Blastochloris viridis: one gene and its partner. The protein of the gene in region 1 interacts with the protein of each later gene in a pairwise test. Links are inferred from orthologs where the notes say so. Each region holds a gene or a part of one and is shown on either strand. Other genes may lie near its edges.

Region 1 (5,797 bases):
GAATTCGTCTCGCTCGACACCGGCAACCCGGCCTTCAACGTCATCCCCGCCAAGGTCGAGGCGCGCTTCAACATCCGCTTCAACGACCGCTGGACGCCGGCCACGCTGCGCGCGCACCTGGAGGCCGAGATCGGGGTGGCGGCGCCGGTCGGGCGCTGGCGCGTCGAGTGGGACCCGACGGTGTCGGAGTGCTTCATCACCCCGTCCGGGCCGTTCACCGCGATGGTGGCGGACGCGGTCGAGGCGGTCACCGGCCGGCGGCCGGAGCCTTCCACCGGCGGCGGCACCTCCGATGCCCGCTTCATCAAGGCGGCCTGCCCGGTGGTGGAACTCGGCCCGGTCGGCACCACCATGCACCAGGTCGACGAGGCGGTGCCGGTGGCCGAGCTGGAAGCGCTGGCGACAATCTACCGGCGGGTGCTGGAGCAGTATTTCGCCAATTAGAGCATTTTCCGCACAACGGTTTCCGTTTGACCAGCTCGGCTCATTCTTCCCTCTCCCCTTGCGGGAGAGGATGCCGAGCGATCGCGAAGATCGCGAGGCGGGTGAGCGACTGTCTTTCTGGTCAAGCGGTTCGCCATGGCTGTTTGTCTCTGAGGATGGCGTTGAGGATGACGAGGAGGCGCCTGGCGACGGCGACGAGAGCGAGCATCTTGGGCTTTCCGGCGTCGAGGAGGCGGCGGTAGAAGGTTTTCAGGACGGGGTTGTACCGGCTGGCGACCAGCGCGGCCATGAACAGCACTGTTCTGACGGTCGAGCGACCGCCGCCGATGAAGCTGCGCCCCTTCCAGGACCCGGACTGGCGGGTGAAGGGGGCGAGCCCGGCGAGGGCGGCGATCTTCTTGCGGTCGAGCGTTCCCAGCTCGGGCAGCTCGGCGAGGAGCGAGCGCGCCACGATTGGCCCGACGCCGGGAACGGAGGACAAAAGGTCCTCGGCCTCGCGCCAGGCGGGCGAGCTGCGGACGGCGGTGTCGATGTCGCGGTCGATCTCGGCGAGTTCCTTTTCGAGGGCCTGGATGAGGCGCTCGATCGATTGGCGCACGCGCGCGACGGCGGTATGGCGCAGGCGCTGGCGCTCTGCGCCCATCATCTCGACGATCTGCCGGCGGCGGGCCATCAGCGCGGCGAGACGGCGCGTCGCCTCGTCGGGCATCGGCCGCACCTCCGGCGCGGTGGCCGCGGCGAAGTGGGCGATCACCGCGGCGTCGATCGGATCGGTCTTGGCGCGCTTGCCGAGGGCGCGGGCAAACGCACGCACCTGGGCGGGGTTGACCACCACCACCGGCAGGCCGGCCGCAACCAGCGCTGCGGTGACGACCGCCTCAAAGCCGCCGGTCGCCTCCAGGGCGACGAGGGCGGGGGCGAGCGCCGTCAGGCGGTGGCAGAGATTGGCGAGGCCTTCGCCGTCGCGCGGGACGGCAAACGCCTCGCCCAGGGGGCGGACATGGACATCGAGGCGATCCTTGGAGACATCGATACCGACGGTGATCTGTTCCGACATGACCCGACCTTGCCGAAGCGAGCTCGTGCGGCCCTGGCGACTGTCCGGGTTCGAAGGAACGACGGGTGGGGCGCCGATCTCACCCACGGTCTCGGACGACCCAGGGGTTTGCGGGCTCCCACCCGTCACCGCACCCGGTAGCTTACCCGATCGCGGCGCATTCAAGTTACAAGGGGTGCTTGCCCGCAAGGGGAGAGCGAATCGACGCGGCCCTCGGCCAACGGCCAGTCCGAACTGATCAACCGGGAACCCGGTCACTGCCCGCGCCCGAACAGGCGGTCGATCAGCCAGCCGTCGAGGCTGCCGCTCTCGCCCGCAGCCCGGCCGCCGAAGCCCGGCCCCTGGATGGCGGGCCGCTCGGCCTCAGCCGACGGCGGCTGATCGGGGGTGGTCCAGCGGAAATTCGGCCCGCGGCTGCCGCCGGGCAGCTCGGTCGGGGCGAAGTCGCGGTGGGCCTCGCGCATGAAGCGGCCCCAGATCTCGGCCGGCAGGCCGCCGCCGGTCACCTTCTTCATCGGCGAGGAGTCGTCGTTGCCGAGCCACACCCCGGCCACCAGCCGACCGGTGAAGCCGACGAACCAGGCGTCCTTGAAGTCCTGGGTGGTGCCGGTCTTGCCGGCCGCCTGCCAGCCCGCGATCTGGGCCTTGCGGCCGGTGCCGGACACGATCACCTCCTCCAGCATCGCGTTCATCATGCCGACATAGCCCGGCGCCACCACCCGGCCGCGCGGGTCGGCGCGGCGGACGTAGAGCGTCTTGCCGCCAGCGGCGCGCACCCGCTCGACCATCACCGGCCTCGCCGGCAGCCCGCCATTGGCGAACGGCGCGAACGCCGAGGTCAGCTCGAGCAGCGTCACCTCCGAGGTGCCGAGCGCGATCGAGGCGTTGGCTTCGAGCTTGGCGGCGATGCCGAGCCGCTGGGCGGTGTCGACCACCGCCCTGGGGCCGACCTCCAGCGCCAGCCGCACCGCCACGGTGTTGAGCGAGTGGGCGAGCGCGGTGGTCAGCGTCACCGGCCCGCGATAGTCGTGGGTGTAGTTCTCTGGCTTCCAGCCCTTGATCTGGATCGGGCTGTCGTCGCGCAGCGTGTCCGGGGTGAGGCCGCGCTCCAGCGCGGCGAGGTAGACGAACGGCTTGAACGCCGAGCCGGGCTGGCGGCGCGCGGTGACAGCGCGGTTGAACTGGCTGTCGGCGTAGCTGCGGCCGCCGACCAGCGCCCGCACCGCGCCGTCCGGGCTCATCGCCACCATCGCGCCCTGGCTGGCGTCGGCCTTGGCGCCATCGCGCGCCAGCGTCTCGACTAGCGCGCGCTCGGCAAGCTGCTGCAGCACCGGATCGAGGGTGGTGATGACGGTGACGTCATCCTCAACGTGTCCGACCAGATCGTCGAGCACGTCCATCACGTAGTCGGCGACAAAGCCGATCGAGCCGGCATCCTGGCGTTTCACCACCTGGGCCGGGCGGGCCAGCGCCACCGCCTCGGCCTGGCGGTTGATGTAGCCCTCGTCCGCCATCGCCTGGACCACCAGCGCAGCGCGGCGCTGGGCGGCGTCGAGGTGGCGGGTCGGCGCCAGCCGGGTCGGCGACTTGACCAGGCCCGCCAGCATGGCGGATTCGGCCAGCGTCAGCTGGCGCGCCGGCTTGCCGAAATAGCGCTGCGCCGCCGCCTCCACGCCATAGGCGCCGGCGCCGAAATAGACCCGGTTGAGGTAGAGTTCGAGGATCTGGTCCTTGGAGAACTTGCGCTCCAGCCACAGCGCCAGCACCACTTCCTGCAGCTTGCGGGAGAAGGTGCGCTCCTGGGTGAGGAACAGGTTTTTCGCCAGTTGCTGGGTCAGGGTCGAGCCGCCCTGCGACACGCCGCGGCGCAACACATTGGCGACCGCGGCGCGGGCGATGCCCACGGGGTCGACCCCGAAATGGTCTCGGAAGCGCTTGTCCTCGATGGCGATGAAGGCGTCGGGCAGATAGTCCGGCAGCGCCTGCAGCGGCACCGCGGCCCCGCCCATCTCGCCGCGGGTGGCGATCACCCTGCCGTCGAGCCCGGCGATCTGCACCGTCGGCGGGCGCTTCGGCACATCGAGCGACTGAATCGGCGGCAGATGCGCCGCCTGCCACACCAGCAGGCCGAGCCCGGCCAGCCCGGCCCAGATCGCGATGACGACGCTCCAATAGACCGCCCGGCCGATCCAGCCGAGAAAACCGCGGCGGGCCTTGCGCACCGGCTTGCGCGGCGCCGGCTCCGGGTGGGCGGCCTTGCTAGGGGGCGGGCGCTTCTTCGCAGTGGGGGCTTTGGCGGCGGGGATTCTCCCGCCGGAGGTTTTGCCGCCAGCGGGGCCGCCGACGCGGTCGGCGGGATCGAGGCGCAGGTCGAGCGTGCCGCGCGGCCGGCTCTCGCCTTCCGGCGCGCGGTGCCCGCCCTGCCTGCGCTCCTTCCACGCCATGCCGGACCCGTCCCGCCCAACCGTTGAGGCGCCCCCGATCTGCAGGATGCCGGCGGTTTCGTTAAGGGGCGGTTAGGGAGGAAATGCGGCGCCCGGCCCGGCCGATTTCGCGATTGAGAGCGCCCGGCCCCGCGCTCTTACCGCCTTGACCGCTCCGGCCGGCGCCGCCATCGTCGCGGCCTGCCGCCGATGCGGCAGGCTGGCGGCGCGCGGCCTCGAAGGTCTGGCGCGCGAGCCGGCAGTCCGTTCATGACGGCGGGGGCGTGTCATGCCGTTCGTATTCATCTCGCTGCAGGCGCTGATCATCGGCGTGGCGACGTTCGATCTGATCGGCGCACTGGTCAATGTCGCCGAACTGGGCTCGCGCACCTTCCTTCGCCACGCCGTGCTCGACGGCGGCGTGATCGTGCTGTCGGTGGCGAACATCTATTTCATCCTGAAGGTGCTCAACGCGCGCTACGCCGACCACATCCGGCTGGAGATCATGTATTTCAGCCAGTTGCTCTGCCTCGGCGCATTGGTGTTCCTGCTCCGCCACTTCCAGCATTCGCTCGATTTCGAGGCGGGCACCCTCACCTATGAGAGCGGCCGGCTCGGCGGCGCGGTCACGGTGTGGCTGGGCTATTCGGCGGCGATGGCGGCTTGCCTCGCCGCAATCTGGAAGCTGTGGACCAAGTCGCGCTGGGTGGCCCAGCGCTTCGAGCGCTAAGAGACCGTTTGGAAACTCGGACGGCAGGCCGCGTTGTGCGCGAACTGCCGGACGCCAGGAGGAAAGCGAGACCGATACCGGGGAGTATCGGCGAGCTTTTTGACGCCGCGACCGGCGTTCGCCCCGCAACCCGAAGGGCCGGGCCGCTTTCGGGCGCCCGGTTCGTCGCCGATCTCGACCGTACTCCCCGGTACGCTCTTCGATCGGCTCCTGCCGGAGCGCCCGAAATCGGCTCCGGCGCGGCCCCGTCGGAGTTTCCAAACGGTCTCTAAGAGACCGCCATCACGTCGCCATCGACTTCGGCTGGTGTAGGCTTGGCCGGGAGTGGCGGTGATTCACCGCCGATCCGGGTCGGGACGTCAGGAGGAGACGATGCGGCGGACATCGACAAAGCGGCGGAGCACCGGCTTCAGCCTTGTTGTTGCGGCGGTGGCGGCGCTGATAGCGGCCCCGGCCGCGGCGACGCCGGCTGCAGCACCCGCAAGCGTGCCGTGCCGCACCTCGGGCAGCTTCGAGAGCTGGCTGGAGGGGGTGAAGGCCGAGGCGCGCGCCGCCGGCGTGGCCAATTCCGCCATCGAGGCCGCGCTTGCCGGCGTGACCTATGATCCGGCCATCATCCGGCGCGACCAGGGCCAGGGCGTCTTCCAACAGACCTTCCTCACCTTCTCCGATCGCATGGTCTCCAGCGACCGCATGGTGCGCGGCCGCAAGTATCTCGGCCAATATGCCGGCGTGCTGTCGCGCATCGAGGCGCAATACGGCGTGCCGGGCGCGGTGCTGGTGGCGTTCTGGGGGCTGGAGACCGATTTCGGCTCCGACCTCGGCAAGTACAGGGCGCCAGCGGCGGTGGCGACGCTGGCCTACGACTGCCGGCGCGCCGACTATTTCCGGCCCGAGCTGATCGACCTGTTGCGTATCGTCGCCCGCGGCGATCTGAAGCCCTCGGAGATGGTCGGCGACTGGGCGGGCGAGCTCGGCCACCTGATGTTCACGCCCACCGACCTCTACCGCTACGCCGCCGACGGCGACGGCGACGGCCACATCAACGTCATGCGCTCGGTGCCGGACTCGTTCGCCACCGGCGCCAACTTCCTGCGCGGCCTCGGCTGGCGGCGCGGCGAGCCGTGGCTGGAGGAGGTCGCG
Region 2 (3,743 bases), 150 kb from region 1 along the record:
CGTGACCCTTGCCGGCCACTACCAGCACATCCCCGGCTTTCAGGCCGGCAACAGCGGTCCGAATCGCCTCGCCGCGGCCGGCGATCTCCTCGGCATTCGGCGCGCCCTGAACGATCGCGCGGCGGATCACCGCCGGGTCCTCGCTGCGCGGGTTGTCGTCGGTGACGATCACGCGGTCGGCGAGCCTGGCGGCCACCTCGCCCATGATGCGGCGCTTGCCGGGATCGCGGTCGCCGCCGGCGCCGAACAGCACCACCAGCCGGCCCGTGGTGAAGGGGCGCAGCGTCGCCAGCATCTTGTCGAGGCCGTCGGGCTTGTGGGCGTAGTCGACGAACACCAGCGCGCCGCCGGTCTCGGCCACCATCTCCAGCCGGCCCTTGGCGCCCTCAAGGTGCTCCAGCGCCGCGAACACCGCGCCCGGCTCCGAGCCGGTGACAATGGCAAGCCCGGCCGCCGCGAGCGCGTTCGACACCTGGAAGGCGCCGGCCAGCGGCAGCAGCGTCCGGTAGCGGCGGCCTGAGGTCTCGACCTCCAGCCGCTGGGCAAAGCCCTCGACCTCGGCGGAGATGAGGCGGATGCCGGCGCCGCTGCGGCCGACCGAGAACACCCTGAGGCCGCGCGGCCGCGCCACCGCGCGCACCCGGTCGGCCTCCGGCAGGTCGGCATCGACCACCACGCCGGCGCCCGGCGGCAGCAGCACCTCGAACAGCCGGAGCTTGGAGGCGAAGTAGGCGTCGAGGGTGATGTGATAGTCGAGGTGGTCGCGCGACAGGTTGAGGAAGGCGCCGGCCGCGAACCGCATGCCGTCGAGCCGGCGCTGGTCGATCCCGTGCGAGGACGCCTCGATGGCGAGGTGGCTGACGCCCTCGCCGGCCAGCCGGTCGAGCGTGGCGTGCAGGCTCAATGGGTCGGGCGTGGTCAGCGAGCCGTAATCGGCCCCCGACGGCGCCACCACCCCGATGGTGCCGATGCTGGCGGCGGCGTGGCCGAGCGCGCTCCAGACCTGGCGCACGAACGAGGTGACCGAGGTCTTGCCGCTGGTGCCGGTGACGGCGACTTCCAGCGCCGGCTGGCGCGGGAAGAGCCGCGCCGCCGCCCGCGCCAGTGCGCCGCGGACATCCTGGAGCACCACCACCGGCACGCCGAGATCGCCGGGCGGCGCGGTGGCGGCGACCACCGCCACTGCGCCGGCGGCGACCGCGGCCGGCGCGTAGGCGAGGCCGTCGGCGTGGGTGCCAGGCACCGCGACGAAGACATGGCCGGGCGCCACCCTGCGGCTGTCGACCGCGAGCCCGGTGACGGTGAGGCCGCCGGCGCGGTGGCCGGGCGGCAGGTCGGCGGCGAACAGTTCGGCAACGGTGGTCATTGCGGACCTATACCAGATCGCGCCGCGGTGATGCGTGGCCCGCCCTTGAGCAGCGCTTCTGCGGGCGGCAGGTCCTCGCGCTTCTCCAGGCCGAGCATCGGCGCGACGCGGGCGATGATCTTGCCGGTGGTCGGCGCGGCGTTCCAACCGGAGGTGGCGAAGCCATGGGTCTCGGGCAGGCCCTGGGGCTCGTCGAGCATCACCAGCACGAGGTATTTCGGCGCGTCGGCGGGCAATATCGCCATGAATGCCGCCATCACCTTGTTCTTGGCGTAGCGGCCATTGATCACCTTCTCGGCGGTGCCGGTCTTGCCGCCGACGTAATAGCCCTTGACCTCGGCCTTGGTGGCCGAGCCGACCTCGGCGTTGAGGCGCATCAGATAGCGCATCTTGTCGGAGGTCTCCGGCTTGATCACCTGGACGCCGAGCTTGCGCGCCTCCGCCGCCGAGCGCTTGAGGAAGGTCGGCGGGATCAGGGCGCCGCCATTGACCAGCGCGCACACCGCGGCGGCAGCCTGCATCGGCGCCACCGACAGGCCGTGGCCGAACGCGATGGTGACGGTGTTGAGCTCGCCCCAGCGCTTGGGAACGATCGGCTCGGCGCTCTCGGGCAATTCGGTGCGCAGCCGCTCCAGCTGGCCCATCTTCTTGAGGAACGCCTTGTGGCCGTCGACGCCGATCGCCAGCGCCATGCGCGCGGTGCCGATGTTGGAGGAGTGGGTGAACACCTCCGGCGTCGACAGGATGCGGCGGGTGGCGTGGAAGTCGTCGATGGAAAAACGGCCGTAGCGCAGCGGCGCGCGGGCGTCCCAGGTCGAGTTCAGCGAGATCTTGCCGGAGTCCAGCGCCATCGCCAGCGTCAGCGCCTTGAAGGTCGAGCCCATCTCGTAGACGCCGGTGGTAAGGCGGTTGATGGAGGCGTCGTCCTTGGAGCTCGCCGGCTTATTGGGATCGTAGTCCGGCAGCGACACCATGGCGATCACCTCGCCCGAATTGACGTCGAGGATGGCGCCGGAGGCGGCCTTGGCCTTGAACTTCGTCTTCGACTGCATCAGCTCGTCGCGCATGGCGTGCTGAACCCGCAGATCGACCGCGAGCTGGACCGGGTTCTGGGCGCGGTCGGTAGCGAGCCCGATCTGGTGCAGGAAGGCCAGCCCGCTGGAATCGACCCAGCGCTCGATGCCGGCGATGCCCTGGTTGTCGATATTGACGTGGCCGAGCACGTGGCCGGCCACCGCGCCGGCGGGATAGACCCGCTTGTTCTCGCGCAGGAAGCCGATGCCGGGAATGCCGAGCCGGTGGATCTGCGCCTGCTGCTGCGCGGTGATCTCGCGCCTGAGCCAGGCGAAGCCCTTCTTCGACGACAGCCGTTCGCGGGTTTCGGCCATGTCGAGATCGGGCAGCACGGCGGACAGCAGTTCCAGCGCCTCGTCGACGTCGATGATGCGGCGCGGCTCGGCGAACAGCGAGGCGGTCTTGACGTCGGTGGCCAGGATCTCGCCGTTGCGGTCGAGGATATCCGGCCGCACCGAGGACATCGCATCGCTGGGCGTGCCGCGCCGGCCGGCGCTGCCGTCGGCACCGGCGGCGAGATAGGCGGTCTTGCCGGCGATGACGGCGAAGATCAGCGCGAACACGCCGATCACCAGCCTGAGCCGCCCGCGCGACACCGTCTGCGGGTCGGCGCTCGGCGGCTTGGCCAGCCGTGCGACAACGTCCTGCACGCGGGCGGCCACGCCGGCGGCAAGGCGGCCCGGCTTTGAGGAGCGGCGGGCGGCATCGCTCATTGGACAGCCCCCGGAATGGAACTGGTGATGTCGAGCGGGTCCATCTCCTCGATCATGTCGCCGATCGGATCGCCCGGCGGCTTCGGCTTCTCGGGCAGCTTGTCGAGCTTGTCGAGCCGATCGAGTTCGAAGCTCTTGAGCGCGAGGTGGCGGCTCGCCAGCTCCTGGATGCGGTCCGGCCGCGACAGCTGGCTCCATTCGGCGCGCAGCAGCGCAATGGCTTCCTTCTCCTTGCGGATCTCGCCCCTGAGCTTGGCGATCCGCTCGGCCTGCAGCGTCGATTCGTACTTGACGCGATAGACCCCGACCGCGGCGCCGATCAGCGCCAGCACGACGATGATGTTGAGAATGCGTCCCACCGGCCCCTCCGTCAGCGCCGCCGGCGGGCGCCGGCGAACGGGTCGGGCACCCAGCCCGGTGCCGGCGGCTCGTCGCGTGCCGGCGCCAAGGTGCGCAGCGCCGCGCGCAGCTTGGCCGAGCGCGCCCGCGGATTGGCGGCGACCTCCGCCTCCGATGGCTCCACCGGCTTCTTGGACAGCGGCGTGAAGGTGGCGGGCGCGACGGCGGTTTCCGGCCGGTGGCGCGAGCCG

What was found.
Region 2: the proteins of BVIR_RS02620 (region 1) and BVIR_RS01955 interact in binary tests that used the Escherichia coli proteins (3 or more experiments, as listed by UniProt). The link is inferred for Blastochloris viridis from one-to-one orthologs.

Annotation. Positions count from the first base shown.
Region 1 is NZ_CP012946.1:572,131-577,927, reverse strand. What follows is about bases 1,351-4,258. They hold BVIR_RS02620 (transglycosylase domain-containing protein), read right to left. Parts: upstream 3,946-4,258; coding sequence 1,756-3,945; downstream 1,351-1,755. Other genes in these bases: BVIR_RS02615 (hypothetical protein), read left to right, coding at 4,214-4,258; BVIR_RS02625 (IS110 family RNA-guided transposase), read right to left, coding at 1,351-1,501. Also shown: dapE (succinyl-diaminopimelate desuccinylase), read left to right, coding at 1-444; more of BVIR_RS02625, read right to left, coding at 566-1,350; more of BVIR_RS02615, read left to right, coding at 4,259-4,654; BVIR_RS02610 (lytic murein transglycosylase), read left to right, coding at 5,027-5,797. UniProt on the Escherichia coli protein: Cell wall formation. Synthesis of cross-linked peptidoglycan from the lipid intermediates.
Region 2 is NZ_CP012946.1:428,560-432,302, reverse strand. Bases 759-3,743 are described here. They hold BVIR_RS01955 (peptidoglycan D,D-transpeptidase FtsI family protein), read right to left. Parts: upstream 3,154-3,743; coding sequence 1,363-3,153; downstream 759-1,362. Other genes in these bases: rsmH (16S rRNA (cytosine(1402)-N(4))-methyltransferase RsmH), read right to left, coding at 3,524-3,743; ftsL (cell division protein FtsL), read right to left, coding at 3,150-3,512; BVIR_RS01960 (UDP-N-acetylmuramoyl-L-alanyl-D-glutamate--2,6-diaminopimelate ligase), read right to left, coding at 759-1,366. In the rest of the region: more of BVIR_RS01960, read right to left, coding at 1-758. UniProt on the Escherichia coli protein: Essential cell division protein that catalyzes cross-linking of the peptidoglycan cell wall at the division septum. Required for localization of FtsN.